One region of the Streptococcus porcinus genome, then DNA from elsewhere that is predicted to be linked to it. Evidence: a T-box and tRNA genes for the amino acid it is inferred to sense, from the RefSeq annotation. Region 1 holds a T-box; the other holds one or more tRNA genes.
The links. The T-box of region 1 lies ahead of trpS (tryptophan--tRNA ligase). A T-box ahead of a tRNA ligase gene usually reads a tRNA of that ligase, here a tRNA-Trp.

Region 1 (16,029 bases):
GAAAAAATGACTTAGCTTCCACCACATTAAAAAGCACGAGCTAAAATAACTCGTGCTTTTTTCAGTTCATTTACCCTAATAACCCCAAGCAGATAAACCTTGAGCATGATAAGTCTTAGTAGCTGCATTAATTTGGTCTTGAACTGTTGCTGTTGAACCCCACCCCGGCATAGTCTGGAATAAACCTGAAGCTCCTGAAGGATTTGATGCATTTGGATTACCGTTTGACTCGCGAGCAATAATAGCTTCCCAAGTTGCTTGTGGAACACCTGTAGCTGCAGCCATTTGAGCAGCTGCTTGGCTACCAATCACGCCTGCAGTATTACCATTGGATTGATAAACATTAGTAGGTGAAGCATATTGCTGCACTGTGACTTGTTGCGTTTGAACTACTGGGTTAACCTCTTGCGCAGGAGTCTGAACTATCTCTGTCACTGGTTCAGTAGTTGAACCTTCCACAATTACCGTTTCTGATTGACTTGTTGAACTCGATTGACTTGACGATGATGAGTTACTTGTTTTTTCTTTTTTAACTTCTGTATTAGTTGAAGTTGATTTTGTTTCTTTTTTGATAACTTTAGTTTCTGGTTTTTTTGCAAAAGATTCAGTATCAACACTTCTACTTGAAAATGCAAAGACAAGGGCAACTAAAGAAATTGCGAATGCAAATACCCCAAAACTAACGTATCGTTTTTTAAAATTCTCATTTTTAAACATTTAATACACCTCTTTTTTCTCCAAGTATCATACTAACCTAAGTTTGTTACTTATCTATAGAAGTTATATTAAAAATATTACAATAGTATTGATTTTATAAGAAGTTCAGAACTTTTAGCAGACAAAAGAAGCTCAACTACTAGATATAGAGTTAAATAGGGCTTTTTAGATAATACAAGACTAAACCTAAGAATAGCATTCCAACTACTACACAAGTATCACCTAATTGCCATTTCAATAATCTAAACTTACTCCTATCGTTACCACCTTTGTACCCTCTTGATTCCATGGCAATGGCTAGAGCGTCAGCACGTTTGAAACTTGAAGCAAAAAGGGGAATTAATATAGGAATTATTGATTTTACTTTTTGAACTAGAGTTCCTTCACCAAAATCGACGCCTCTTGCTTTCTGAGCATTCATAATTAACGTGGTATCATCCATTAAAGTTGGCACAAACCTTAAACTTAAGGAGAGCATTAGTCCAATTTCATGTGCAGGAACTTTCAATAGTCTAAACGGCTTAAGTAAAGACTCTACTGCATCAGATAAACTTAATGGAGTGGTTGTTAATGTCAATAAAGTGGAAAAAAAGATAATTAATATAAATCTCATAAAGATTAACAAAGCTTGGCTTAAGCCGTGACTTGTTATTTTAATAATCCAAAAATCTACTAATACTTGACCACCTCTTGTAAAAAAAATTTGAAACATGGTCGTGAATAAAATTATACCAATCATGGGTTTTAACCCATTTAAAAAAAAGGAAATTTTTACTTGAGAGAGAATAACAACTAACATTGTCAGAGCAAACATGATTGCATTTGTTACTAAGTTATTAGCCCAAAAAATAATAACAACATAAATCATCATTGCAATTAGTTTACTTCTTGGATCAAGACGATGTATCATAGAATTCCCTGGTATGTAACGCCCTAAAATAAGTTTATCCATATTTCAACATCTCCCTTAATTCTTCTAAAGTAACTGGTAATCTTGAAAATTGGAAACCTTTTTTTTCTAAATGATAAGCAAACCTAGTAATTTTGGGGACACCTAGTTGCTTTTCTTCTAATAATTCTACTCTTTGAAAAATTTCATTCGGTTTTCCAGATAAAATAATCTTACCTTTTTCAAGAACATATACCTTATCTGCATAATTGGCCACATCATCCATCAAATGAGTCACCAACACAATTGTCATTCCGGACTTATGTAATTTTTTAAATAGGGTCATCAATTCTCTACGACCTTTAGGATCAAGTCCTGCTGTTGGTTCATCTAAAACTAAGATTCTTGGATCCATTGCTAGAATTCCTGCAATAGCTACGCGACGCATTTGTCCCCCAGAGAGCTCAAAAGGATTCTTTTCAAAAAGAGTCTCTGAAATACCTACTAAAGCTAATTTTTCACGTGCTAATTTTTCAGCATCTTCCTTTGAAACACCAAAATTTTGAGGCCCGAAAGCAACATCTTTTAAGACAGTTTCTTCAAAAAGTTGACTTTCAGGAAACTGGAAAACAAGTCCAACTTCTTTACGAATAGATTTAATATCCTTATTTTTCGATTGACTGGTAATTGTTTTTCCCCCGACACTCACAATTCCAGAAGTAGGCGTTAATAGACCATTTAATAATTGCATTATAGTCGATTTTCCAGAACCCGTGTGCCCAATAAAAGCAGTGTAAGAAGAATCCTCAATTTCAAGATTAATGTCAAAAAGGGCACGCCCTTCAAAGGGTGTCCCTGCCTGATAAGTAAAACTCACATTTTGGAAATTAATTGCCATAGCTGATTTTCTAATTCCTTCTCTGTTAGATAAGCTTTGTCTAAATCATACCCATCCTCTATTAAACCCTTTGTTACTGTACTTGTAAAAGGGACATCTAGACCTAAACCTAATAATTCTTCCCCTCTAGAAAAGAGTTCTTTTGGAGTTGAACTAGACTCGACTTGTCCATTTTTCATTACTAATACACGATCACTTAGCTCAACTTCATCCAAATCATGAGTAATCGAAATAACTGTCAATTGATAATCTTTTCTGATTGATTGTATAGTCTTAATCAACTCTATCCGTCCTTTGGGATCTAGCATACTAGTAGATTCATCCAAAATAATAATCATAGGTCTCATTGCAATTGCACCAGCAATGGCAACTCTTTGTTTTTGACCTCCAGATAGTCGAGCAGGCTCTCGTGTCTTAAACTCTGCCATTCCCACAAGTTTTAATGCTTGATCAACTCGTTCAACCATTTCTTCATGCGGGACACCTTTATTTTCTAGCCCAAAGGCAACATCATCTTCTACAGTAGCTCCAACGAATTGGTTATCTGGATTTTGAAAAACCATACCTATTTTTTCTCTGATTTCCCAAACATTAGCTTCTGTCAAATAGTCACCATCTACTTGAATAGAGCCTGACTCAGCTACAAGTAGACCGTTTAACAACCTAACGGATGTAGATTTTCCAGAACCGTTATGCCCAATAATTGATAACCATTCTCCCCGTTTCACGTGAAACGATACATCATTTAAAGTGTAATTTTCTTGGCTTTCTTGGTATTTAAATTTGATATTTTTAACTTCAATTATATTCGACATCGTTACTTAATGGTATCTTTAAAAAGAAAACCCGCTCCCTTGAAGTAATCATAACCTGAATAAATTGTAAAGAATAAAGCAATATACAATAGGACTGTTCCCACAACTGACAGGTGGCAAAATAAGAAAATAATTGAAAGCATTTGTGAAACAGTTTTGATTTTTCCAGGCATCGCTGCAGCTAAAACTTCACCACCTGATTCAACTAATAGGAGGCGTAGGCCTGTTACAGCCAATTCTCGACAAATTATAATAGCCGAAATCCAAGCTGGTGCTAGGCCCGCACCAACTAACATAATGAAGGCACTCATGACAAGCATTTTATCAGCAAGGGGATCAGCAAATTTACCAAAATTCGTCACGACATGCCATTTCCTTGCAAGATAGCCATCAAGGTAATCAGTAAAACTAGCAACTGCAAAAATAATAGCTGCCACAATATGCCAAGTAAGGGATTGTGAAAGGGTTGTGACAATTAAGAAAATGGGAATCATCACAATTCTAATTGCAGTTAGTAAATTAGGAATATTTTCTTTTTTTAACATTATTTTTCCTTAAAATTATTGAATTTTTAGCGTGATATAACTAATATCATTACTTGTCATAGGCGTTAAGTCTAACTTCTGCCCATCAACAGTGACTGAGACCCCTTCTCTAACACCGAGCATTAAGAGTGACTCTTTAGTATCAGCAGGTAAGGTGGTTGTGTAAGTAGGTGTTTCTTGAGTAAGAGTTGTTCCGGCTTCACCAATATCTGAATTTGATAATGAAATCCAAGCACTCTCAGCACCAGCTAACGAAACCGAAACTTCGACAGTATCCTTTGCTTTCTGAATATCAGCTACTAGATAATTGTCTTGCCCTTCTGTCTTAATAACAGTTTTCTTTTCACTACTACTTGATTGACTTGACACCTCAGGAGTTTTAGAACTTGAAGCCTTGTTTTCATCTTTTTTCATTAAGACACTCTTTACCTTATCAAGAGTAAGATTGTTTTCTTTTGAAAATTGCTGCCAAACAGCAAAGAAAACAAAAGCAAACACAGCTAAGGCGATAACAGCTAACAAGATTACTGAAAAAATAGATTTTGATTTCTTATGATCCTCTTGATAGCGACTTAAACGCGAAACCTCTCTATCTCTGTGATTATCTGCCAATAAACTATCACGTTTTTTTTCTTCCTGATTATCATCAGCTAAAGCACTCGCCTCAACATCTGTTTCCTTTTTCTTAAAATTATTTTCTTTATTAGCCGAAACACTTGGCTCAGAGACTCTCAGTTCAGATTTTAGAGGAAAAACAAACGGTTCTCGTCTTTGACTTAATTTTTCTTCAACCTGCTGAGTAATACTAGGTTTTTCATGATACTGAGTATTTGATATTTGTTCCAAATACATTTTCTTTATCATTTCAAAGTCTAACGACACCATACTCGCATATTGACTTAAAAAAGAATCTATTTTATCTTCTGGAATAATTTTAAATTGATCTAATTCCATAGCCAATAAGTAATGAGAAGATATCCCAGTTTTATCTTCAATCTCATCCAAAGTAACTTTTCTGTTAACTCGCGATTCTCTCAGAAACTCGCCCAAAGTTTGATTTCTCATACAGGTACCTCAACACTAAAATATTATTTCTATTATATCAAAATATATGCTAATTAGGAAAGACAGTAAAATCAGAGGTTTCCGCAGACTCAAAAAAATCGTGACCTATAAGTAATATCTCTTCAAGACTAATTTTTTCGATGACTTGCGGAATATCCATATAGGAATTCTGAGGAGATAAATAAATGTTAAACTGATTTACAAATTGATCCATAAAATCTAAACTTTGCATAAAATCACCAAACATTTCTTTCTTTAAAAGGGTTAGATGATTTTGATTAATGTCCTTTGATTTCATAAAATCTTTGATTTTTTTTCTGATATTACTAGACATCGCAATAGGCTCACTGGTATCCATGCTTATCAAAATAAAGGAGAAATCTGCCTGTATTTCAATTTCAATATCAAACGAATCATCTATTTTTCCATCATCATACCAAGTCTGATAAGTTTTTGATGTCCATCCAAACAGCATAGATAAAAGTAAACGCAGGCCAATTTTATATTCTAATAATGAAATATCTTTAGGAAGTTTTTTTCCTCTAAAGCCAACTGCTAATTTAGGTGTAGAAACATCCATACTGATAGAACTGGTTTTTACTATTGGATGATAGGGTAAAGGAGAAATGGTCGGCTTAGCAGGTTTTCGTCTTTTTAAACGATTTTGACATTCTTCAATTGACTTAAAGGTTTCTTCGACATTAATGTCTCCCACCACGATAAGAGTCATATTTGATGGATGATAAAATTGTTTGTAATTTTTTTCTAAATCAGCGACCCTGATAGCTTCAATTGATTGTCGGCTTCCAGCAATATCTCTTGACAGATAAGAATCAGGGAATAGATTCTGTAGGATACCAATATAAGACTGATAATCAGGATCATCCATATACATATCAATCTCTTGAGCGATAATTTTTTTCTCTTTTTCAACAGATGCTTCTGTAAAGTATGCAGACATTACAAATTCTTGAAGCAAAGTTAACGACTCTGTAAAGTGATTACTAGCAGAAATGAAGTAAGAAGTTTTATCAAAGGTTGTAAAAGCATTTACTTCTGTCCCAAACTGTGTAAAGCGATGTGAAACATCTTGTCCTTTTTCATCCTCAAAAACCTTATGTTCTAAAAAATGGGCAATTCCTTCAGGGTAGGAATATTTTCTATTTCTAACTGTAAAGGAGTTGTCAAGTGATCCGTAATGAACTGTCAACAACGCAGTTTTTTCTGTAAACATTGGTTTTTGAATAAAAAAAACTTGAAACCCACTTTTGAATTCTACTTGATAGATACTCTCATCTACTCTGGGATAGGTTATTTTTTTTAACTGTGTCACTTATTCCCCTCCAAAAAGTATACTGCTTGTAATTTCAATTTATTAGCTGCTTTTATAATATCCATTTTCTTTACAGCTCTTATTCCAGTCAACCATTTTTCTAGGCTAAAGTCAGGATTCACATAGGATTTTATATATGAACTATCAATTAAAGCTTTACAGTAATCTTCTGACTGCTTCCCATTTGTCTGTAGCATAACCTTAGTTTTTTCAACTAAATGACTAGAAAATCTTCCCATTTTGATATCATTCATTTCTTTAACAATTAGTTGTAAAGCTCGCGCTTTATCCCCTTTGTTAATACCTGCAAAAATTTCTAATAACCCAGTATGCCTATCTAAACTACTGCCAATGCTATAAGCAATACCTTCTTTTTCTCTTACTTTGGTAAATAATAAAGAATGGGTATAAGATCCTAGTAAACCATTTAAAACTAATAAAGCATAATAATCTTCTTTAAATACATCAACTGGGAAATAATAAGCTAAATCTAAAATGGATTGGTTTAAGGATTTATTTTCAATTTTTTCCGAAACAACATTGGCATATTCCTGATGATAATAATAAAAAAGTTCCTTTTGACGCCCTTCAAATGGAAATTGATGGAAAAGTTGAACAACTTTATAATCATCAAATTCCCCTAAAATATAGATATCAATTTGGTCTTCTAATAACATCTTGTGAAATTCTTGATAACTAGTATATGCTGTTTCTCTATCGACCAGTTCCACAGATCCATACTTTGATATTTGTAAATCTTGATTATGATAAAAGAGTTTTTTGAGTTGTAACGAGCTATAGTAAAAAGAATCTTCTTTATCAGACTCAATATAATTCATTAAGTTAGTCTTTTCAACTTCAAAAACTTTTGGTTGGTATTGAGCAACCGAAAGTAAAGGTGAAAAAAGAATTCCTTTGAGTAAAAGGATAATTTCTTCTAATAGTTTTTCACCTTGAAAACTGTATTTATCCTGAATAAATGTAATGTCAATATCAACAATGTGCACTTTACCTTTAACAGACACCTCTGTTGATAAACTTGCACCATACAACTCAGCTAATCTTTCTCTAAAAAGCTTAGCAGTAGGATAATCATCATTAGCTGTCGCCAACATTTGGGCAACTAGGACTCTCTTTGCGACTAATTTCTGATTAAAGTCACCAGAAAATCTTAAAGTTATATGATTGGTTTTAAATTTCTCTGTTTTTATAAGATGTAATTGGACACCTTCAACGATTTTCATAGTTTTTCCTTACTCATTTGACTAGTTCCTTAAATTATACCATTTTTAGACCAATTGATTTAAGTAAAACTTATTTTTTCTCATCTTGTGGCAAGAGAACATGATGTCATTATAGATTCATCATAAAAGCCCTAAGAAATAAAATTGTATTACGTTATTTCTTAGGGCTTTATTCTTAAAAATACTGAAAATATTATAACATATAATCGCTCTTTTATGTAATAATATTAACCAAAATATTTCTACTAATTTGAATAATATTAATTACCACTAATTTATGCTATAATGACTTGAATTAGCAATTGGAGAATAATAATGGACTATAAACTTTTTACAGAATTTATTACTTTACAAGCCCTATTAAAAGAAGTAGGCATAATACAAAGTGGAGGAGCTATCAAAGCTTTTCTCTCTGAAACTACTGTTTTATTTAATGGTCAAGATGAAAAGCGGCGTGGAAAAAAACTTCGAGTTGGCGATAGTATCGAAATTCCAAGCCATCAAACCATTATTCATTTAATTGAACCAACATCCCTTGAAAAAGAAACCTTCAAGGCAGAAGTTTTTGAAAAAGAACGACTCGCAAAACGAGTTAAAGAAATAAATAAAGCCAACAAAAAACAACTTACTTCATCAAAACAGAAAAAGCCTCTAAAAGCCAAGCAAAAACCTATTCGATTCCCTGGTATGTAATATGTGGCTAAAAGAATTAACTTTAATAAACTATCGTAATTATGAGCAAATACAAACAAAATTTGTCCCAGGACTAAACGTTTTTATCGGAAACAATGCCCAAGGAAAAACAAATTTTTTAGAAGCAATTTATTTCATCGCCTTAACTAGAAGCCACAGAACTCGAACTGACAAGGAGTTAATTCACTTCTTAAAAGATGATTTAAAGGTTTATGGAAAAATAGCAAGAACAAGTGGCGTTATCAGTTTAGAAATTACCTTAACTAAAAAAGGACGCATCACCAAAATTAATTCCTTAAAACAAGCAAAATTATCTGATTATGTTGGTAATATGAAGGTTGTTTTATTTGCTCCAGAAGATTTACAACTTATAAAGGGAGCTCCTAGTCTAAGACGCAAATTCATTGATATTGATTTGGGACAAATTAAACCTGTCTACTTATCAGATTTATCTCAATACAACTATGTTTTAAAGCAAAGAAATACCTATCTTAAAACAGCTGTTTCTATCAATAAGGATTTTTTAGATGTCTTAGATGAACAATTAGCTGACTATGGCACACGGGTCATTCAGCAACGTATGCAATTCATTGAAGCTTTACAACAAGAAGCTCATAGACACCATTTTGCCATATCAGATGGGTTAGAACAATTAAAATTAAGCTATCAATCCTCTATTGCACTAAAGTCAAAAGAGTCAATTAGAGAAAGGTTTATGGAGGCCTTGCTACATAATAGACAAAAAGATATGTTAAAAAAAAATACAAGTATTGGCCCGCATCGTGACGATATTTTATTTTATATTAATGACATGGATGCAAATTTTGCCAGTCAAGGACAGCATCGTAGTTTGATATTATCTTTAAAGATGGCTGAAGTAAGCATAATGAAAGAGCTAACTGGGGAAAATCCTATTTTACTATTAGATGATGTTATGAGTGAACTTGATAATCTAAGGCAAACAAAATTACTTGAAACTATCATTCAGGAACATGTTCAAACCTTTATCACTACGACAAGCCTAGAACATCTTTCAAGCTTACCACCGGATATTAAAACATTTTATGTTAGTCAAGGAACAATTAGCTTTTAATGCTATTACCAATGTAAATATAAAAAGACGAGGTTGAAGAAACCTCGTCTTTTTATATTTATTAAGCTTTAACAATTCCTAATAATATAGCCCCAGCAATAAAGCAAATAATTCCTAATATAACCCAACGCATCTCGCGTTTCGATTTTTTCTCACCTAGAAAAATAATACCACCAATAATGGAAATAATAGCCCCTAATTGTGAAAAACTAAAGGCAATTGCCAATCCCGCCTTAGATGCAGCTAAAAGCATAAAGACATTTCCAATCCCCCACATAATTCCAACTAAACTATTTTTTAAAACATAGGTATCAAAACTAAGTTTAAATGACATGAATAAACTCGCTCCAAATACCATTCCAATAGCCATTGGTAGAAGAACTGAAATGAGATCAAATTTCATAATGTTATTGAAAAGGACAACATAGGAAACATAGCCAATAGTTGAATAAGTTAAAGATCTAAAACCTTTCCCATAATGATGTAATTCTGCCTTTTGAACATCTTTATCCTTTTTACTTGAAAAATAAAAACCAATGATTAATAGGATTAAGGCACAACATCCTAAAATATACTGATAAGCTTGTGTCCATTCCCCAAATAAAAGGACTCCAATTAAACTTCCTAAAACTAACTGAGAACCACTTGATAGGGGATTTGCTACAGAAACCCCCATATGTTTCATTGCATAAAACTGCCCTGTCTGCCCAATAGACCACAGAAAACCACCCAAAAAGCCAAAAATCCATAACTGACTTGTCATTTCGGGTCTTTTTACTATCCAAACCATAATAGCAAATAAAACAGCACCTAATGTCATACCAAAAGTTTGTTGACTAGGTTTACCACCAATTTTATTACTAACAAAACCGATACTTCCCCATGCAACCATTGGTACTAGTGCAAAAAGTATACCTTCCACTATACTGCTCCTTTACAATGAACTTGACAATTGCTTTACAATTGTGACAAGCACATTGACAAAATTTAGGTTAAATTAACCTAGAAAAATATTATATCTTAAAATTTAATAAGAAACAAGACCAAAAAAAGCCAAGAAATATACTTAGCTTTGTCTATAAATCAATGCACAGAGTAATTTGGTGCTTCATTTGTAATATGAACGTCATGAGGATGGCTCTCAATAAGTCCTGCACCAGACATTTCAATAAACTGTGCTTTATTATGGAGATCATTAATAGAAGCTGCGCCTACATAACCCATTCCAGAGCGAATACCACCTAACATTTGGAAGACTATATCTGAAACAGCGCCTTTATAGGCTACACGGCCCTCAATTCCTTCGGGAACTAATTTATTAGCTTCATTAACTGAACCTTGGAAATAACGGTCACTAGAGCCTTTTTTCATTGCTGCAATGGATCCCATTCCACGATAGGTTTTAAATTTACGTCCTTGGAATATTTCTGTCTCACCTGGAGCTTCATCAGTACCAGCAAACATGGAACCAAGCATAACAGCATTTCCACCAGCAGCTAAAGCTTTCACAATATCACCTGAGTATTTAATTCCACCATCAGCAATAATCGTTTTACCATATTCCTTAGCAACAGTTGCTGCATCATAAATTGCTGTAACTTGAGGTACCCCAACACCTGCAACAACACGCGTCGTACAAATCGAACCAGGACCAATTCCAACTTTTACTACATCGACACCCGCATCATATAAAGCGCGTGCCCCTTCAGCAGTTGCAATATTTCCAGCAATAAGTGTTTTGTCAGGAAAGTGAGCACGAATCTCAGCAATTTTTCTCAAAACACCTGCTGAGTGTCCGTGAGCTGTATCAATTACAATCGCATCAGCACCCGCTTCGAATAAAGCTTCTGCACGATCAAAAGTGTCTGAAGTAACACCAACTGCAGCAGCGACAAGTAAGCGGCCAAAAGTGTCTTTAGCAGCATTAGGAAACTCAATAACCTTTTCAATATCTTTAATTGTGATAAGACCAGATAAACGACCGCTATCATCTATCAGCGGTAATTTTTCAATACGATGCTGATGTAAAATTTGTTCTGCAGTTGCTAAATCTGTTCCAACTTCTGCAGTTACTAATTTGTCACTTGTCATATGTTCAGAAATTGGTGAATCATAATCACTAATAAAACGCATATCACGATTTGTAATGATACCAACTAATTTACGGTTCCCCATTGTTTCAACAATAGGAACACCACTAATTCTATAACGTTGCATAAGTTCTTCAGCTTCAGCAACTTTATGATTTGGAGTTAAGAAAAATGGATCAATAATAACTCCATTCTCAGAACGTTTTACCTTACGGACTTCTTCTGCCTGTTCAATGATTGACATATTTTTATGGATAACACCTAATCCACCAGCACGCGCGATAGCAATGGCCATTCTACTATCAGTAACAGTATCCATAGCAGCACTAATAATAGGAATATTTAATGTTAAATTTTTAGCTAACTTTGTTTGCATGTTAACTTCATTTGGCAAAACATGGCTTTCAGCTGGAATAAGTAGTACATCATCAAAAGTGAAGCCTTTTTTTAAAAATTTAGTGTCCCAATTCGACATTCAAATAATCCTCTTTCTTTGTTTTCCATGGTTTTAGCCTAGTCATTTTTGTTGTTACTATCATATCATGCTAAATAGATTTGTCAATAAATAGAGTATAATTTATATGTCTATAAGTTGTTTTATTTCATAATTTCTCTCTTCTTTTTTTAGAAATAGATTCCCACCATAAGCAAAAAGTCAATTCCTTAGAACTGACTTCTCCTTTTACTAAAAATAGTTTATCCCCATTGCAGACTTTACTTCTGATAAGGTCTGTGCAGCGACTCTTTGAGCATCTTGACTACCTTTTTCTAACATTCTAAAAACTTCACCCATATCTTGTGAATATTCTAATCTCCTCTCACGAATAGGTGTCAATTCACGTTCAAGAATGTCTAATAAGAAGCGTTTAGTCTTTACATCACCTAAACCACCTTTTTGATAGTGCTCTTTCATCGCCTGAATATCAGCTTGGTCTTCTTCTCTACCAAAAATATCAAGATAGTGGAATACCATATTGCCCTCAATTTGCCCAGGATCTGTTACTCTTATATGATTTGGATCAGTGTACATACTCATAACTTTTTTCTGTACGGTATCTGCATCATCAGATAAGTAAATACCATTTCCTAGCGATTTAGACATTTTTGCATTACCATCTAAACCAGGTAGGCGACCCGCACTTTCATTTTCGGGATATAGTCCTTCCGGTTCAACAAGACAATCCGTTTTATAAGTAAAATTAAAACTTCTAACAATCTCTCTAGTTTGCTCAATCATTGGTTTTTGGTCATTGCCAACTGGAACTAGATTTGCTTTAAATGCTGTAATATCAGCTGCTTGAGAAATTGGATATACTAAAAAACCACTAGGAATACTTTCTCCAAAACCTTTTTGAGCAATTTCTGTTTTCACTGTTGGATTACGTTCCAATCTTGCTAAGGAAACAAGATTCATATAATACATCGTCAATTCTGCTAATTCAGGAATTTGACTTTGAATAAAAATAGTTGATTTTGCTGGATCTAAACCAACAGAAAGATAATCTAGCGCTACATTTCCAATTGAATTTCTGATTAATTCTGATTCCTTGGCATGGTCAGTTAGAGCTTGTTGATCAGCAAGAAACACAAACATTTGATACTTAGCTTCATTTTGTAAAACAACTCGACTTTTTAGACTTCCGACATAGTGACCTAAGTGTAATTTACCAGTCGGTCGATCGCCAGTTAAAATAATTGGTTTTTTCATTTTTCTCCTTTTCACATATAAAAATCCCCACACAAAAACTTGCGTGAGGGCGTTATTAGTCGCGGTGCCACCTCAGTTGATATTCTAAAATATCATCTCTGTCTTCTCGGATTAAGAAGCAGCACAATAAGGTGTGCCAATCCCGTAAGTTATTGTTTCCTTACAAAAATGTCCATCAGCCCATTTCACTAATTGTGTTACTAGTTCACAGCGACCACTAGCTCTCTAAAAACACGCTAAAAGCTACTCTTCTAATTCACAACCATTCTATGAAAATTTAGAATATTTGTCAACTTCCTTTTATTTTAAAAAATATGCTTGACTCATAAGGGAGTTTTAAGAGATAATGTTGCTCTAGTCTTTTTATTAATAAATGTAAGGAGAAAACTGCTAATGGAAAAAAAGGTAAGGGATATCCTATATGTCACATTAGGGTCTTTTATTACTGCAATAGGTTTTAATACAATGTTTGTCCATAATAATATTGCTTCAGGTGGTATGGTCGGAATTTCAGTTGTTATCAAAGAACTTCTTGGAATTAGCCCATCGCTTTTTTTAATGGTTAGTAATATCCCTTTATTGCTCTTATGTTATTTTTTCTTAGGAAAACAAACTTTTGTTAAAACACTATATGGATCATGGATTTATCCTATTGCCATCAGGTTTACAAGTTTTTTACCTACTCTAACTCATAATCAATTATTAGCAGCAATTTTTGGAGGAATTATTGTCGGAATTGGTTTAGGAATGGTATTTTGGGGAAATTCTTCAACTGGGGGTACCGGTATTTTAACTCAAATTTTACATAAACATTCACCTCTAACTTTAGGCGTTGCAATGACGATTGTCGACGGTATTAGTGTCTTGATGGGATTTATGTCATTAAGTGCTGATGATGTTATGTATTCAACAATTGGTCTATTAGTAATTGGTTACGTTATTTCTGTAATGGAAAATGGTTTCGATTCCTCAAAAAATATAATGATTATTTCAAGAGAATATTTAACCATTAAAGATTACATTACAAAAGTGATGGATCGCGGGGTTACTAAAATTCCAATTCGTGGTGGTTATACAACTTCTGATAAAGTCATGTTGATGACTGTTGTCTCAACCTATGAACTACCTAGTTTACAAGAAAAAATACTCGAAATTGATGATACTGCATTTTTAGTTGTTATGCCTGCAGCACAAGTTATGGGACGCGGATTTAGTGTCACAAAACAATATAAAAGAGAAGATGAAGATATTCTACTCCCTATGTAAAACAAGCCCCTTTCCAATTGAAAAAAGAGGGGTTTTTAGATACAATGGGATTTAGACAAATAATTATGAGGTGACGAATTGCTTACAGTTTCTGATGTATCACTACGTTTTAGTGACCGAAAACTTTTTGATGAAGTTAATATTAAATTTACTCCTGGTAATACCTATGGGTTGATTGGCGCAAATGGTGCAGGAAAATCAACCTTCTTAAAAATTCTAGCTGGTGATGTGGAACCATCTACCGGTCATATTTCTCTGGGTCAAGATGAACGTCTTTCTGTTCTTCGTCAAAACCACTTTGATTATGAAGAAGAGCGTGTTATTGATGTTGTTATTATGGGAAATGAACAACTCTATAATATCATGAAAGAAAAAGATGCTATCTACATGAAAGAAGATTTTTCAGAAGAAGATGGTGTTCGTGCTGCTGAATTAGAAGGTATTTTTGCAGAGCTTGGCGGGTGGGAAGCAGAGAGTGAAGCTTCTCAGTTACTTCAAAACTTAAATATTGCTGAAGAGTTACACTACCAAACAATGAGTGAGTTAGCAAATGGTGATAAAGTTAAAGTTCTCTTAGCAAAAGCTTTATTTGGTAAGCCTGATGTTCTCTTGTTAGATGAACCTACTAATGGTCTTGATATTCAGTCAATTTCTTGGCTCGAAGACTTCTTAATTGATTTTGAAAATACAGTAATTGTTGTATCACACGATCGACACTTCTTAAATAAAGTCTGTACCCATATGGCAGACTTGGATTTTGGAAAAATTAAACTGTATGTAGGAAATTATGATTTCTGGAAACAATCTTCCGAACTAGCAGCACGTTTACAATCTGACCGAAATGCTAAAGCAGAAGAAAAAATTAAAGAATTACAAGAGTTTGTTGCTCGTTTCTCAGCAAATGCATCGAAATCAAAACAAGCAACGTCTCGTAAAAAAATGCTTGATAAGATTGAATTAGAGGAAATTGTTCCTTCAAGTCGTAAATATCCATTTATCAACTTTAAGGCCGAGCGTGAAATGGGAAATGATTTTTTAACAGTTGAAAATCTATCAGTCACAATTGATGGCGAAAAAATACTTGATAATATTAATTTTATTCTTCGTCCGGGCGATAAGGTTGCATTAATTGGGCAAAATGACATTCAAACAACCGCTTTAATGCGTGCTTTAATGGACGATATCGATTATGAGGGAACTGTTAAATGGGGAGTTACCACAAGCCGATCTTATCTACCAAAAGACAACTCAAAAGACTTTGCATCTGGAGAATCTATTCTAGAATGGTTGAGACAATTTGCTGCCAAAGGGGAAGATGACGATACTTTCTTACGTGGTTTTCTTGGTCGTATGCTCTTTTCAGGAGACGAAGTTAAAAAATCTGTTAACGTTCTCTCTGGTGGAGAAAAAGTACGTGTTATGCTATCTAAACTCATGCTCTTAAAGTCAAATGTTTTAATCTTAGATGATCCTACTAATCATTTGGATTTAGAATCAATTTCTAGCTTAAATGATGGCATTAAAGACTTTAAAGAATCTGTCATTTTCGCTAGTCATGATCATGAGTTTATTCAAACAATCGCAAATCATATCGTAGTTATTTCAAAAAATGGAGTCATTGATCGGATTGATGAAACATATGATGAATTCCTTGAAAATCAAGAAGTACAGGC
Region 2 (16,029 bases), 2.1 Mb from region 1:
TTAGATGAAACGCTTGAATCTTTAGGTTTAAGACTTGATGGTGTTATTAATATTGATGTTAACCCAGAATCTCTAGTTGAACGTTTGAGTGGTCGAATTATCCATAAGAAAACTGGCGAAACTTTCCATAAAGTCTTTAATCCACCAGCTGGTAACTATGATGAAAATGATTATTACCAACGTGAGGATGATAAGCCTGAGACCGTCAAACGTCGTCTAGATGTGAATATCGCGCAAGGACAACCAATCATTGATCACTACCGTAAAATAGGTATCGTCCATGATATTAAAGGTGATCAAGAAATACCACAAGTTTTTGTTGATATCAAAGAAGTTATCGATAGTCTATGATTTTTCTCTCAAAAAACTTGCGAAAGTTGAAGTGAAGTGCTATAATAGGCTAGTCTGACTTATAATTGTTACCTCTGTGCTCAGAGGACATCAAATCGAAATTTAGGGGGTGCTTTTGCGTGGCAAAAGAAGACGTGATTGAAATTGAAGGCAAAGTTGTAGAGACAATGCCAAATGCAATGTTTACTGTTGAATTAGAAAATGGGCACCAAATTCTAGCAACTGTATCAGGGAAAATCCGTAAAAATTACATTCGTATTTTAGTAGGTGACCGTGTTACTGTAGAAATGAGTCCGTATGATTTAACACGTGGACGCATCACATACCGCTTTAAATAGTCGAAATAATTGGAGGGATTAAAACATGAAGGTAAGACCATCGGTTAAACCAATTTGCGAATACTGTAAAGTTATTCGTCGTAACGGTCGTGTTATGGTGATTTGTCCAACAAATCCAAAACACAAACAACGTCAAGGATAATATAGAAAGGAGAAAAAATGGCTCGTATAGCTGGAGTTGATATTCCAAATGATAAACGCGTAGTAATTTCACTTACTTATGTTTACGGTATTGGTCTTGCAACATCACAAAAAATCTTAGCTGCTGCTGGTATTTCTGAAGATATCCGTGTTAAAGATTTAACAAGTGACCAAGAAGATGCAATCCGTCGCGAAATCGATTCAATCAAAGTTGAAGGTGACCTTCGTCGTGAAGTTAACTTAAACATCAAACGCTTGATGGAAATCGGATCATACCGTGGAATTCGTCACCGTCGTGGACTTCCTGTCCGCGGACAAAACACAAAAAACAACGCTCGCACTCGTAAAGGTAAACCTACTGCGATTGCTGGTAAGAAAAAATAAAATAGGAGGTAAAAAAATTGGCTAAACCAACACGTAAACGTCGTGTGAAAAAGAACATCGAATCTGGTGTTGCCCATATTCACGCTACATTTAATAACACTATTGTTATGATTACAGATGTTCATGGTAATGCTCTTGCATGGTCATCAGCTGGTGCGCTTGGCTTCAAAGGATCTCGTAAATCAACTCCTTTTGCTGCTCAAATGGCTGCTGAAGCTGCTGCAAAATCTGCACAAGAACATGGTCTAAAAACTGTTGAAGTTACTGTAAAAGGCCCTGGTTCAGGTCGTGAATCTGCTATTCGTGCACTTGCTGCTGCAGGTCTTGAAGTGACTGCAATTCGTGACGTGACTCCTGTACCACATAACGGTGCTCGTCCTCCAAAACGTCGTCGTGTATAATCATAATTACTATATAGTACACAAGTTTCGTTTCGAGGGGTGAAAAAATGATTGAGTTTGAAAAACCAACAATAACAAAAATTGATGAAAATAAAGATTACGGCAGATTTGTCATCGAACCGCTAGAACGTGGTTACGGAACAACTCTCGGTAATTCACTTCGTCGTGTACTCTTGTCTTCCTTACCAGGTGCGGCAGTTACATCAATCAAAATTGATGGAGTATTACACGAATTTGATACAATCCCAGGTGTACGTGAAGATGTTATGCAAATTATCCTTAATGTTAAAGGCCTTGCAGTAAAATCTTACGTAGAAGACGAAAAGATGATCGAACTTGATGTTGAAGGACCTGCAGAAGTAACTGCTGGTGATATTTTAACAGATAGCGACATTGAACTTGTTAACCCAGATCATTATCTCTTTACTATCGCTGAAGGCCATTCACTAAAAGCAACCATGACTGTTGCTAAAAAGCGTGGATATGTCCCTGCAGAAGGTAATAAAAAAGATGATGCACCTGTAGGAACATTGGCTGTTGATTCTATCTACACGCCAGTTAAAAAAGTTAATTATCAAGTTGAGCCTGCCCGTGTTGGTAGTAATGATGGCTTTGATAAATTAACAATTGAAATCATGACAAATGGAACAATCATTCCTGAAGATGCATTAGGTCTGTCTGCTCGAGTTTTAATCGAACACTTGAATCTCTTTACAGATTTAACAGAAGTTGCAAAAGCAACGGATGTTATGAAAGAAACTGAAAAAGTGAACGATGAAAAAGTACTTGACCGAACAATTGAGGAGCTTGATTTGTCCGTACGCTCATATAACTGTCTAAAACGTGCAGGTATTAACACTGTATTTGATTTAACAGAAAAATCTGAGCCTGAAATGATGAAAGTTCGCAACCTTGGACGTAAAAGTCTTGAAGAAGTTAAGGTTAAACTTGCTGACTTAGGTTTAGGACTAAAAAACGATAAATAATATAGGAGGACAAAATGGCTTACCGTAAACTAGGACGCACTAGCTCACAACGTAAAGCAATGCTTCGTGATTTAACGACTGATTTATTAATCAACGAAACAATTGTTACAACTGAAGCACGTGCAAAGGAAATCCGTAAAACAGTTGAAAAAATGATTACTTTAGGTAAACGTGGTGATCTTCATGCTCGTCGTCAAGCAGCTGCTTACGTACGTAATGAAATTGCATCAGAAAACTATGATGAAGCAACAGATAAATATTCATCTAAAACAGCTCTTCAAAAACTTTTTGATGATATCGCACCTCGTTACGCTGAACGTAATGGTGGATACACACGTATTCTTAAAACAGAACCACGCCGTGGAGATGCTGCTCCAATGGCAATTATTGAATTAGTATAATTTTTATCAATTTTGTTGAGTGTTATGATGGTGGAACGTTCTTTATTTCGTTCTTAGTCTAGCTCTGGTCTACCGCTAGGAATACTTCCTAGCGGGAACACTCATCATATTGTTAGGGTAACGCTTGTTTACGAAATGCATCTAGTTTTAGAGGGATTTCGCAAGCAGGCGTTTTGTTATGTCTAAAAAGCCCGATAAGAGCTCTTAGGCGCTTACTAATACCTCTATGAACTAAGTTGAACAAAATCGTCTTAAATTGGCTTTTAAATAGCTTAGTAAATTTCAAGTCTAAGTTAGCCATTAAGTAAAAAATCAACCGGAGATTTGTAGCAAAATATTTTTAGGGTAATCATTAATCCAATTTTCATTAGTGACACGTTCCCGTGATGAATAAGGGTGAGCATGGGAAATGTTCTCATGATTAAATATCTCAGAAAGTCGAACGAATTCTGAGCCATTATCGGCAGTGACGAAAAGTATTTTGTGTTGCTTGAGTATACTACATAAGGCATCGCTAACTGACTGTGCGAACTTATCGGGTATGAGATGAATAATTTCATGTCGACTAAGTCTATCCGTTACGGTTAATAAACAATTATTCTTATCTCTTGTTTGGATGACAGTATCAATTTCGTAATCTCCATTTTCAAGCTTTTCATTAATAATCGTAGGTCTTTTTTTCAATCGATGTTTCTGCAGGTTCAAAATTCTTACTGATTTTCTTTTTAGGAATTGAGGTCTTCTTGGATAAAGCATATTAGATTTATTCACCCCTAAGTAACCATGATGAATCCAGTAATAGATAGTTGAAATAGGTACGTTTATTTTTCTTGTTTTTACAACATCTCAGGAGAAAGTTTTAGTTTCATATAATGACAAATTGTCTCGTTAAGATTGGTTCCAGCAATTACCTTTTTTACAGATTGAGTCCTCTTTGACTCGTAATCATTTTGTGATTTAACCGCAGAGTAGATAGTTACAATTTTTCCTTTTCGAATCAATTGTCCTACTAGTCCACATTTTACTCCATTGTGAATGATCTGAGGAGCCTTTGCTAATCTTACTAGCTATTTCACGATTTGAATACTCTTCTTTAAGCCATCGTTCAATATTTCTTCTACTAGCTAGTGTTAAATGTTTTTCTTTTGGCTTATAATAGGCTTGTATCTCAGCAGGCTCCCTTTAATGTGTTTGCGGTAAATGATATTATGTCTCTCTGTGGTGTTTTTTAATAGTCTGAGTGGCTAACTTCATCTTAGAACTTTCACTTTTAAAAAGCTTATAAAATAATTTAAATTTTTTTCAAAAAGACCTTGACAAAGTGTAAAAAGGTGGGTATACTAATAAAGTTGCTAAAAGAGCAACCCAGTCATCATCAAAGCCAAATAAATTGAAAAAAGATATTGACAAAGAAGATGATAGCTGATAGAATAAAATAGTTGTCTCGTAAGAGATTCAAGACCTTTGAGAACTGAATAAGACAAGAAAAAACCAAACGTGAGGGTGATATGCAAGACATATTACCCGTCAATCAAAAAAGCAATAAATCTGTCAGCGACAGAAAAAGAACGAGTAAGTTCAAACTAAAATGAGAGTTTGATCCTGGCTCAGGACGAACGCTGGCGGCGTGCCTAATACATGCAAGTAGAACGCAGAGGACAGGTGCTTGCACCAGTCTAATGAGTTGCGAATGGGTGAGTAACGCGTAGGTAACCTACCTTATAGCGGGGGATAACTATTGGAAACGATAGCTAATACCGCATGAAAGTAGAAGACACATGTCATCTACTTAAAAGGGGCAAATGCTCCACTATGAGATGGACCTGCGTTGTATTAGCTAGTTGGTGAGGTAAAGGCTCACCAAGGCGACGATACATAGCCGACCTGAGAGGGTGATCGGCCACACTGGGACTGAGACACGGCCCAGACTCCTACGGGAGGCAGCAGTAGGGAATCTTCGGCAATGGGGGGAACCCTGACCGAGCAACGCCGCGTGAGTGAAGAAGGTTTTCGGATCGTAAAGCTCTGTTGTTAGAGAAGAACGGTAATGGGAGTGGAAAATCCATTACGTGACGGTAACTAACCAGAAAGGGACGGCTAACTACGTGCCAGCAGCCGCGGTAATACGTAGGTCCCGAGCGTTGTCCGGATTTATTGGGCGTAAAGCGAGCGCAGGCGGTTTGATAAGTCTGAAGTTAAAGGCTGTGGCTTAACCATAGTTCGCTTTGGAAACTGTCAAACTTGAGTGCAGAAGGGGAGAGTGGAATTCCATGTGTAGCGGTGAAATGCGTAGATATATGGAGGAACACCGGTGGCGAAAGCGGCTCTCTGGTCTGTAACTGACGCTGAGGCTCGAAAGCGTGGGGAGCAAACAGGATTAGATACCCTGGTAGTCCACGCCGTAAACGATGAGTGCTAGGTGTTAGGCCCTTTCCGGGGCTTAGTGCCGGAGCTAACGCATTAAGCACTCCGCCTGGGGAGTACGACCGCAAGGTTGAAACTCAAAGGAATTGACGGGGGCCCGCACAAGCGGTGGAGCATGTGGTTTAATTCGAAGCAACGCGAAGAACCTTACCAGGTCTTGACATCTTTCTGACCGTCCTAGAGATAGGATTTCCCTTCGGGGCAGGAGAGACAGGTGGTGCATGGTTGTCGTCAGCTCGTGTCGTGAGATGTTGGGTTAAGTCCCGCAACGAGCGCAACCCCTATTGTTAGTTGCCATCATTAAGTTGGGCACTCTAGCGAGACTGCCGGTAATAAACCGGAGGAAGGTGGGGATGACGTCAAATCATCATGCCCCTTATGACCTGGGCTACACACGTGCTACAATGGTTGGTACAACGAGTCGCAAGCCGGTGACGGCAAGCTAATCTCTTAAAGCCAATCTCAGTTCGGATTGTAGGCTGCAACTCGCCTACATGAAGTCGGAATCGCTAGTAATCGCGGATCAGCACGCCGCGGTGAATACGTTCCCGGGCCTTGTACACACCGCCCGTCACACCACGAGAGTTTGTAACACCCGAAGTCGGTGAGGTAACCATTTAGGAGCCAGCCGCCTAAGGTGGGATAGATGATTGGGGTGAAGTCGTAACAAGGTAGCCGTATCGGAAGGTGCGGCTGGATCACCTCCTTTCTAAGGAAATGGAAGACGTTTGGTCATGTCTTATTTAGTTTTGAGAGGTCTTATTTAAGTCATGAGAACGTTAAGAAATCTGTATGAAAATAGGAAATTGACGCTGTGTGCTTGCACAGAAGGAAATTTATCTTTTTCACTAAGATTTTAGTTCGAATACAATTAAGCTTCACGTAATAGAATAGTACCACCACTAATAATGTAACAACCAGTTTATTAGTCGGGGCCTTAGCTCAGCTGGGAGAGCGCCTGCTTTGCACGCAGGAGGTCAGCGGTTCGATCCCGCTAGGCTCCATTATCTAGGATACAAAGAGATGTTCGGCTTGCCGAAATTTCTGTAGAAAATTAGGAATCTGACACAGTGTGCTTGCACACAAGGAAGGTTATCTATTTTCCTAAGAAATTAATCTCGTGTTCAACTAGATAAATGATATTTGAATACGAACCTAAACTTACTAGAAATAAGTCAAAACCATCTCGTGTCTGAAGACACATCACTGGTTTGTTCCTTATTTTACGCAAGTTTTACGACAAGTCGTAACGGTTCTTAATATCATAATAGTCCATTGAAAATTGAATAACTATATCAAATTCCACGATCATACAAATGATTGTAGAAAAGTAACAAGAAATAAACCGAAAAAAAGATAAACGCGAACATATTAAAAAATAAGAAGGTCGAAAGACTGGAATAAGGTTAAGTTAATAAGGGCGCACGGTGGATGCCTTGGCACTAGAAGCCGAAGAAGGACGTGACTAACGACGAAATGCTTTGGGGAGCTGTAAGTAAGCGCTGATCCAGAGATGTCCGAATGGGGGAACCCACTAACTAATGGTTAGTATCCATGACTATAAAGGTCATGAGAAGGAAGACGCAGTGAACTGAAACATCTAAGTAGCTGCAGGAAGAGAAAGCAAACGCGATTGCCTTAGTAGCGGCGAGCGAAACGGCAGGAGGGCAAACCGAGGAGTTTACTCCTCGGGGTTGTAGGACTGCGACGTGGGACTTTAATTTAATAGAAGAATTACCTGGGAAGGTAAGCCAAAGAGAGTAACAGCCTCGTATTTAAAATTGAATTGAGCCCTAGCAGAATCCTGAGTACGGCGAGACACGCGAAATCTCGTCGGAATCTGGGAGGACCATCTCCCAACCCTAAATACTCTCTAGTGACCGATAGTGAACCAGTACCGTGAGGGAAAGGTGAAAAGCACCCCGTGAGGGGAGTGAAATAGAACCTGAAACCGTGTGCCTACAACAAGTTCGAGCCCGTTAATGGGTGAGAGCGTGCCTTTTGTAGAATGAACCGGCGAGTTACGTTATGATGCGAGGTTAAGTTGAAGAGACGGAGCCGTAGGGAAACCGAGTCTTAAAAGGGCGACTTAGTATCATGATGTAGACCCGAAACCATGTGACCTACCCATGAGCAGGTTGAAGGTGCGGTAAAACGCACTGGAGGACCGAACCAGGGCACGTTGAAAAGTGCTTGGATGACTTGTGGGTAGCGGAGAAATTCCAAACGAACTTGGAGATAGCTGGTTCTCTCCGAAATAGCTTTAGGGCTAGCGTCGATGTTAAGTCTCTTGGAGGTAGAGCACTGTTTGGGTGAGGGGTCCATCCCGGATTACCAATCTCAGATAAACTCCGAATGCCAAGTAGATATAATCGGCAGTCAGACTGCGAGTGCTAAGATCCGTAGTCGAAAGGGAAACAGCCCAGACCACCAGCTAAGGTCCCAAAATAATTGTTAAGTGGAAAAGGATGTGGGGTTGCACAGACAACTAGGATGTTAGCTTAGAAGCAGCTATTCATTCAAAGAGTGCGTAATAGCTCACTAGTCGAGTGACCCTGCGCCGAAAATGTACCGGGGCTAAAACAATTTACCGAAGCTGTGGATTACTAGTAATAGTAATGGTAGGAGAGCGTTCTATGTGTGAAGAAGGTATACCGTGAGGAGTGCTGGAACGCATAGAAGTGAGAATGCCGGTATGAGTAGCGCAAGACAGGTGAGAATCCTGTCCACCGTAAGACTAAGGTTTCCAGGGGAAGGCTCGTCCGCCCTGGGTTAGTCGGGACCTAAGGAGAGACCGAAAGGTGTATTCGATGGGCAACAGGTTGATATTCCTGTACTAGTATGTATAGTGATGGAGGGACGCAGAAGGCTAACTAAAGCGTGCGAATGGAAGAGCACGTCTAAGCAGTGAGGTGTGGTATGAGTCAAATGCTTATACCTGATACATTGAGCTGTGATGGGGAGCGAAGTTTAGTAGCGAAGTTAGTGATGTCACACTGCCAAGAAAAGCTTCTAGCGTTTAACTACATACTACCCGTACCGCAAACCGACACAGGTAGTCGAGGCGAGTAGCCTCAGGTGATCGAGAGAACTCTCGTTAAGGAACTCGGCAAAATGACCCCGTAACTTCGGGAGAAGGGGTGCTGTCAGCGATGACAGCCGCAGTGAATAGGCCCAAGCAACTGTTTATCAAAAACACAGCTCTCTGCTAAATCGTAAGATGATGTATAGGGGGTGACGCCTGCCCGGTGCTGGAAGGTTAAGAGGAGGGTTTAGCGCAAGCGAAGATCTGAATTGAAGCCCCAGTAAACGGCGGCCGTAACTATAACGGTCCTAAGGTAGCGAAATTCCTTGTCGGGTAAGTTCCGACCCGCACGAAAGGCGTAATGATTTGGGCACTGTCTCAACGAGAGACTCGGTGAAATTTTAGTACCTGTGAAGATGCAGGTTACCCGCGACAGGACGGAAAGACCCCATGGAGCTTTACTGCAGTTTGATATTGAGTATCTGTACCGCATGTACAGGATAGGTAGGAGCCATTGAGAACGGGACGCCAGTTTCGTTAGAGGCGATGTTGGGATACTACCCTTGTGTTATGGCTACTCTAACCCAGATAGGCAATCCCTATCGGAGACAGTGTCTGACGGGCAGTTTGACTGGGGCGGTCGCCTCCTAAAAGGTAACGGAGGCGCCCAAAGGTTCCCTCAGATTGGTTGGAAATCAATCGCAGAGTGTAAAGGTATAAGGGAGCTTGACTGCGAGAGCAACAACTCGAGCAGGGACGAAAGTCGGGCTTAGTGATCCGGTGGTTCCGCATGGAAGGGCCATCGCTCAACGGATAAAAGCTACCCTGGGGATAACAGGCTTATCTCCCCCAAGAGTTCACATCGACGGGGAGGTTTGGCACCTCGATGTCGGCTCGTCGCATCCTGGGGCTGTAGTCGGTCCCAAGGGTTGGGCTGTTCGCCCATTAAAGCGGCACGCGAGCTGGGTTCAGAACGTCGTGAGACAGTTCGGTCCCTATCCGTCGCGGGCGTAGGAAATTTGAGAGGATCTGCTCCTAGTACGAGAGGACCAGAGTGGACTTACCGCTGGTGTACCAGTTGTCTTGCCAAAGGCATCGCTGGGTAGCTATGTAGGGAAGGGATAAGCGCTGAAAGCATCTAAGTGCGAAGCCCCCCTCAAGATGAGATTTCCCATGATTTAATATCAGTAAGAGCCCTGAGAGATGATCAGGTAGATAGGTTAGAAGTGGAAGTGTAGTGATACATGTAGCGGACTAATACTAATAGCTCGAGGACTTATCCAAAGATAAGAAATAGTTGTCACACGTTTATTGACAAAGAGGTAGAGTTCTTGATAAGATATAGTTATTCAATTTTGAGTGGACTAATCTTAAGTAGTGAGAACGTTAAAAAATCTGTATGAAAATAGGGAATTGAGGCTGTGTGGTTGCACACAAGGAAGTTTAACTTTTTCAGTAAGATTTAAGTTCGAATACAGTTCAATCATAAGTTAAGTGACGATAGCCTAGGAGATACACCTGTACCCATGCCGAACACAGTAGTTAAGCCCTAGAACGCCTGAAGTAGTTGGGGGTTGCCCCCTGTTAGATACGGAAGTCGCTTAGCTTAGACCACTCGATGGGAGTTTAGCTCAGCTGGGAGAGCATCTGCCTTACAAGCAGAGGGTCAGCGGTTCGAACCCGTTAACTCCCATAGTATTAAGCGGGTGTAGTTTAGTGGTAAAACTACAGCCTTCCAAGCTGTTGTCGCGAGTTCGATTCTCGTCACCCGCTTTATAGTTTTTACCAAGCTATACATTTATACTGTAGCTTGGGCGCGTAGCTCAGGTGGTTAGAGCGCACGCCTGATAAGCGTGAGGTCGGTGGTTCGAGTCCACTCGTGCCCATTAAAACATATGGTCCGTTGGTCAAGGGGTTAAGACACCGCCTTTTCACGGCGGTAACACGGGTTCGAATCCCGTACGGACTATATATGGAGGATTACCCAAGTCCGGCTGAAGGGAACGGTCTTGAAAACCGTCAGGCGTGTAAAAGCGTGCGTGGGTTCGAATCCCACATCCTCCTTTAAAGATTATCGCGGGATGGAGCAGCTAGGTAGCTCGTCGGGCTCATAACCCGAAGGTCGTAGGTTCAAATCCTGCTCCCGCAATAGACATTATTTGTATTTATCATGGCTCGGTAGCTCAGTTGGTAGAGCAATGGATTGAAGCTCCATGTGTCGGCGGTTCGATTCCGTCTCGCGCCATTACAATTTAATATTATGGAAAGATAGCGAAGAGGCTAAACGCGGCGGACTGTAAATCCGCTCCTTCGGGTTCGGGGGTTCGAATCCCTCTCTTTCCATCCTAACGGGCATAGTTTAAAGGTAGAACTAAGGTCTCCAAAACCTTCAGTGTGGGTTCAATTCCTACTGCCCGTGTTAGAAATATGGCGGGTGTGGTGAAGTGGTTAACACATCAGATTGTGGCTCTGACATTCGTGGGTTCGATTCCCATCACTCGCCTATTTTATTGGGGTATAGCCAAGCGGTAAGGCAAGGGACTTTGACTCCCTCATGCGTTGGTTCGAATCCAGCTACCCCAGTTTTTAAATGAAAATTTGAAATGCCGGCGTGGCGGAATTGGCAGACGCGCTGGACTCAAAATCCAGTGTCCTCACGGACGTGCCGGTTCGACCCCGGCCGCCGGTATAGAAAAAAGACAAGGTTTCTAGGCCTTGTCTTTTTTGTATTCATTCACTATCTAAGTAAACTGTAGTTATCAATTCTTATTTATAACTTTCCTAAGATGATTTTTAGAGATATTGTGCTAATTTGGATGTGGTTTTTCTGATTATTTTCAATACTGTTGCTTCTTCATTATTGTTGGATATGTTATGCTGTTATAGGGGATTTATTTTGATAATACATAATGATTAATCTTATAAATTATAAATGAGATCGGAATTTTTGTATCTAGAAGAAGGCTCTCAGGTCTCCTAGTAGTAGTTATCTCTTAAAGATGCTAATAGGTATATGCTTAATTTACCCAACGATTCTATTGAAGAAACTGAGGACTTTTTATTAAATAGTGAATATAATTGGAAATGTTATTCGGAAGAGGAGTTTGAACTTGAATTTGCTATTATTTATAATAGTAAACACGTTGGAGGTTTGAGTCTTACAAAAAGGGCTGATGAGAATGTTGTTGAAATTGGCTGGATTTTGGCCAGGCCGTTTTGGCATCAAGGAATTGCTTTTGAGGCAGCTCATTCTGCTATAAGTTACTTTTCTGAAACATTCCAAGTTAAACATTTTATTGCCCACTGTGATAGTCAAAACCAAGCTTCTTATTTATTAATGGAAAAATTAGGCATGAAACGAATCTCGGTTTCTGATGGTCGGTTGAATAAGAAGGCCAAAGAAACGACTTCAGAGTATCTCTATCGTTTAGACTTATAAGAATAGTAACCTTATAATGCTGACAGTCTTATTTATCGTTAATGCAATGATATAGTGGTTATCAAATGAAGCTCTCGCTATAATTCATACGGAGATAGTATTAATAGCTCACTCTTTCGCAGTATTCTAATTATTTTTTCTTCTTAACAAGTAAGCATGATTTTGCTATACTAAAGAAAAGCGCTTACAGGAGATAGTGTGATGGAAATAAAAGATATGATGGCTCTAGTTGAAGATATGAAAGTCGGTGTTTTTGCTACGGTTGGGCAGGACGGTGAACCTCATGCTAGGCATGCTCATATAACTGCTGCTAATGAAGAAGGTATATTTTTTATGACTAGTCCAAAGACACATTTTTATCAGCAACTAATGGGTGATGAGCGTATTGCTTTGACGGCGATGTTAGAAGATGGTTATTTGACACAGGTTATACGTATTGAGGGAGTTGCAAGACCGGTTGAAAATAAGTACTTGAAGTCGGTCTTTGCTAATAATCCTTACTATGATTACATTTATAAAGATGATGATGGCAGTAGTATGCAAGTGTTTCACCTTTATAAGGGAGAAGGATTTTACCATAGTTTGACTCAAGGACATAAGTATATTTTCTCAGTTGGTAGGCAAGAAGAAGTGTATGTCAAGCCAATCTAGTTTAGATACTTTTACTTCCGCTTTTTAAATATGTTTAGATCTGATATTTGTTTAAGATTTGCTAATAAGACTTAAAAGCCGAAGACTAGAATTTATTAGTAAGAGTGAGTTTGTTAGAAAAGACAAAGTTGACTAACTTTGTCTTTTCTTGTTGACGCTAATATTATGGCTTTAGGAGTTATTATGTCAAAGCAATCACAGTTAGGGACCTCGCCAATTGCGAGCATTCCCAATATTTTGTCGGAAATCTTAGAAGCTTCGCTAGGACTTCTGACAATAATCTTTATGTTGCTACTTGTCGTCCTACAGTTTTTAATTGTAAGAAAAATATTAGTAGAACTAGACGGTTTAAAATAATCATTCAATTAGTGCCAGGGCTTCTATTTGGTTTACTTATCAACTGTTATGATCGTTTGCTCCAGAGGGTTCAGGCTATCAATCATTATGGTAGCCAATTAAATGTCCTATTGTTAAGTGTTTTGGTGCTTGCGTTAGGTGTTTACCTTAAAGTAAGTTCTGATTTTATTCCGATGCCAGGTGATGGCCTGCCTCAATCAATTTCCAGTGCTTATCATTTACCCTTCGCTGGAGGACGCTTATGGCAACTTTATGGGCAAGACCTTATGTATCCATATTAGCAAAAAGAAGTTAAACTATTTTCCTTTCTAGAAAGCATATCATAAACATGCTCTAACAGGCATAAGTAAAGGAAGCTTCAAATCAGAACTCTCTCTCGTATGAATTCAAAATAAAGCCTATTCCTAAGGATGTGCTATAATGTAGTCAGAAAAGAGGATAATCCACCATGGAAAAACAAGAATATATCAAAATTCTACAAGATGTTATTCAAATTGGATCAGAAAATGGCAATGAAGAGCAAGTTGCTATGTATTATCGTGATCTTTTAAAAAGGCATGGTATTCATTCGCAACTAGTGACCTATTCTGAAGGAAGAAGCAGTCTGATTTCAGAGATTTCAAACGGATCTGGGCCTGTGCTTGCCTTATCAGGACATATGGATGTTGTTAGTGTTGGTAATGTTGAGGATTGGACTTATCCCCCATTTTCAGGGTATATTGAAAAAGATGTTATTTGGGGAAGAGGAGCATCAGATATGAAGGCCGGATTGACAGCGCTGATTCTTGCTTTTATTGAAATCTATGAATCTCAACAATTTAAAGGAAAAGTGAAGTTATTAGCAACTGTTGGTGAAGAGGTTGGAGAACTTGGCTCTGCTCAATTGACGGATTTAGGGTATTTGGATGATGTTGAGGCAGTACTAATTGGGGAACCTTGTAACATTGGAGTTGTGTATGGACATAAAGGGTCTCTTAATTATAAGGTTACCTCAAAGGGAACGTCTGCACATTCTTCAACGCCGGAGTTGGGCAATAATGCCATCGAACATCTCTTACTAGCTATGACTAAGATTTCAGAGAGAATTACTCAGAAGTCAGATCAAATTGTAAATGAAGTATTGGGGAAAACTTTCCATAATATTACCTTAGTGACAGGTGGTAGCCAAGTCAATTCTATTCCGGAGTATGCTAATTTTGAAGCTAATGCTAGAACTATTCCTGAATTTGACAATCAGGCATTAATGCAAGAGGTTTTTGCAGTTATTCAGGAGTTAAACAAAAAGGAAGGTTTTGATTTAGAAGCAACTATTACGGCTGATCAGCCTCCAGTTCAAACCAATCCTAACTCAAAATTAATTGAAACGATTACTGATGTTGCTAATGCTATTGATACCTTGAAGCCTCAATCACTAGTTCATCAGATGAATACTGTACTTGGTGAGGACGAACAACTGAATTTAGAGGATTTTTCTGACTTGAAGCAGGTAAAACCAATGGTTGTATCAGGGACAACCGATGCTGCGCAATTTATTAGAGCCAATGATAATTTGGAGTTAGCTGTCTATGGTCCGGGTATGCCAACACTAAACCATAAACGAGATGAAAGGTTGCCATTAGCTCAATACTTAGATTTTATTGATGCCTATAAAGCTATTATTGAGTCCTACTTGATACGTGGCTAGTTGTTACAGGTTATATCCACAACAGGTCGTTTTTAAAGGAAAAAGAAAAGTCCGTAGTAAGGGAATTGCTATATAGCATGTAAAACTCTATTTGTTTAAAGTGATAAAAAGTCAACTGCTGAAAAACAGTTGACTTTTTAATTGTTAAATTGTAATTAAAATTATAACTGTGTAAAGTCTAGTACTTTACGGCCTTGAATAAGCCCTTTTTCCATTTCGTCAAAAACTTGTGGCGCTGTATCTACAGGAACTGTTTCAACTACTGGAACAACTAATCCTTGAGCACCAAAGGCAAAAGCTTCTTCAAGGTCTTTACGAGTTCCGACTAGTGATCCTTTGATGCGGATGCCATCTAGAACAGTTTTTACGATGCTTAAATCCATGTATTCTGAAGGAAGACCAACAGCAACAACAGTACCACCGGCACGAACACTTTCAACAGCTTGGTTGAAGGCAACTTTAGAAACAGCGGTAACAACTGCTCCGTGACAGCCACCGGATACTTTTTGAATATAGGCTGGAACATCTTCTATTTCTTTACCATTAACGATAACGTCAGCTCCACATTCTTTGGCAAGTTCTAATTTATCTTGGTTGATATCAACAGCAATAACTTGAGCGTTAAAGACTTTTTTGGCGTATTGGATGGCAAGGTTGCCTAAACCACCAGCTCCGTAGATAACAATCCATTCGCCAGGAGCAATGTCAGACTCTTTGATTGCTTTATAGGTTGTAACACCAGCACAGGTAATAGATGAGGCCTGTGCTGGGTCAAGGTTTTCTGGTACTTTAACAGCATAATCAGCTGTGACAAGAGCATATTCACTCATACCACCGTCAACGGTGTAACCTGCATTTTTAACAGAACGGCATAGTGTTTCTCTACCGGTAGTACAGTATTCACAGTGACCACAACCTTCAAAGAACCATGCAATTGACACACGGTCACCAACTTGTAAAGTTGAGACGCCTTCACCGATTTCTTGGACAATACCAATACCTTCATGACCAAGGATAGTGCCAGGAACTTCACCGAAATCACCATGTGCAACGTGTAAGTCTGTGTGACAGACACCACAGTATTCTACTTTGACAAGTGCTTGACCATAACCCACTTTGGGTACTTCGTGGTCAATAACATCTACGCCAGTGCTTGTTTGATTAACAACAACTGCTTTCATATAAATCCCTCCGATAATAATTATCATATATTGAAAACGCTTACACTAATATTTTATGATTTTGTGATTATTTTGTCAAACGATTTTTTGTTATTTATCAAAAAATCAGTCATAGAATGAAAAAAGGGCTCTTATATGATAAAGTAAAGTGACAGTAATGGAAAAGTAACACCATGCAGAAAGGATTTTTTGATGGAAGTTATTGATAAATTGATTTCTCAGAACGCTGAATTAATGAACTTATTGAAACTGATAAAGGGTTTAGA

Region 2: it has a tRNA-Trp gene. The T-box ahead of trpS (tryptophan--tRNA ligase) is inferred to sense a tRNA for this amino acid. The anticodon was not compared.

Annotation. Positions count from the first base shown of each region.
Region 1 covers NZ_LR594036.1:2,138,586-2,154,614, forward strand. Annotated here, with positions in the region: gene FGK96_RS10315 (HAD hydrolase-like protein) at 1-15, shown strand, start outside; gene FGK96_RS10320 (transglycosylase SLT domain-containing protein) at 76-717, opposite strand; gene FGK96_RS10325 (energy-coupling factor transporter transmembrane component T family protein) at 869-1,669, opposite strand; gene FGK96_RS10330 (energy-coupling factor ABC transporter ATP-binding protein) at 1,662-2,504, opposite strand; gene FGK96_RS10335 (energy-coupling factor ABC transporter ATP-binding protein) at 2,480-3,319, opposite strand; gene pgsA (CDP-diacylglycerol--glycerol-3-phosphate 3-phosphatidyltransferase) at 3,322-3,864, opposite strand; gene FGK96_RS10345 (helix-turn-helix domain-containing protein) at 3,880-4,929, opposite strand; gene yfmH (EF-P 5-aminopentanol modification-associated protein YfmH) at 4,979-6,262, opposite strand; gene yfmF (EF-P 5-aminopentanol modification-associated protein YfmF) at 6,259-7,506, opposite strand; gene yaaA (S4 domain-containing protein YaaA) at 7,822-8,199, shown strand; gene recF (DNA replication/repair protein RecF) at 8,201-9,292, shown strand; gene FGK96_RS10370 (GRP family sugar transporter) at 9,354-10,214, opposite strand; gene guaB (IMP dehydrogenase) at 10,376-11,857, opposite strand; gene trpS (tryptophan--tRNA ligase) at 12,068-13,090, opposite strand; T-box leader at 13,133-13,359, opposite strand; gene FGK96_RS10385 (YitT family protein) at 13,484-14,356, shown strand; gene FGK96_RS10390 (ATP-binding cassette domain-containing protein) at 14,435-16,029, shown strand, end outside.
Region 2 covers NZ_LR594036.1:61,834-77,862, forward strand. Annotated here, with positions in the region: gene FGK96_RS00395 (adenylate kinase) at 1-351, shown strand, start outside; gene infA (translation initiation factor IF-1) at 471-689, shown strand; gene rpmJ (50S ribosomal protein L36) at 715-831, shown strand; gene rpsM (30S ribosomal protein S13) at 849-1,214, shown strand; gene rpsK (30S ribosomal protein S11) at 1,232-1,615, shown strand; gene FGK96_RS00420 (DNA-directed RNA polymerase subunit alpha) at 1,663-2,601, shown strand; gene rplQ (50S ribosomal protein L17) at 2,616-3,002, shown strand; partial or broken gene FGK96_RS00430 (IS30 family transposase) at 3,274-4,169, opposite strand; rRNA gene FGK96_RS00435 (16S ribosomal RNA) at 4,587-6,135, shown strand; tRNA gene FGK96_RS00440 (tRNA-Ala) at 6,358-6,430, shown strand; rRNA gene FGK96_RS00445 (23S ribosomal RNA) at 6,831-9,735, shown strand; rRNA gene rrf (5S ribosomal RNA) at 9,942-10,057, shown strand; tRNA gene FGK96_RS00455 (tRNA-Val) at 10,072-10,144, shown strand; tRNA gene FGK96_RS00460 (tRNA-Gly) at 10,154-10,224, shown strand; tRNA gene FGK96_RS00465 (tRNA-Ile) at 10,264-10,337, shown strand; tRNA gene FGK96_RS00470 (tRNA-Glu) at 10,349-10,420, shown strand; tRNA gene FGK96_RS00475 (tRNA-Ser) at 10,426-10,515, shown strand; tRNA gene FGK96_RS00480 (tRNA-Met) at 10,527-10,600, shown strand; tRNA gene FGK96_RS00485 (tRNA-Phe) at 10,624-10,696, shown strand; tRNA gene FGK96_RS00490 (tRNA-Tyr) at 10,714-10,794, shown strand; tRNA gene FGK96_RS00495 (tRNA-Trp) at 10,800-10,870, shown strand; tRNA gene FGK96_RS00500 (tRNA-His) at 10,882-10,954, shown strand; tRNA gene FGK96_RS00505 (tRNA-Gln) at 10,963-11,034, shown strand; tRNA gene FGK96_RS00510 (tRNA-Leu) at 11,057-11,140, shown strand; gene FGK96_RS00515 (GNAT family N-acetyltransferase) at 11,465-11,890, shown strand; gene FGK96_RS00520 (pyridoxamine 5'-phosphate oxidase family protein) at 12,092-12,541, shown strand; gene FGK96_RS10525 (hypothetical protein) at 12,725-12,898, shown strand; gene FGK96_RS10530 (hypothetical protein) at 12,910-13,179, shown strand; gene FGK96_RS00530 (ArgE/DapE family deacylase) at 13,347-14,582, shown strand; gene adhP (alcohol dehydrogenase AdhP) at 14,744-15,763, opposite strand; gene FGK96_RS00540 (nucleotidyltransferase family protein) at 15,956-16,029, shown strand, end outside.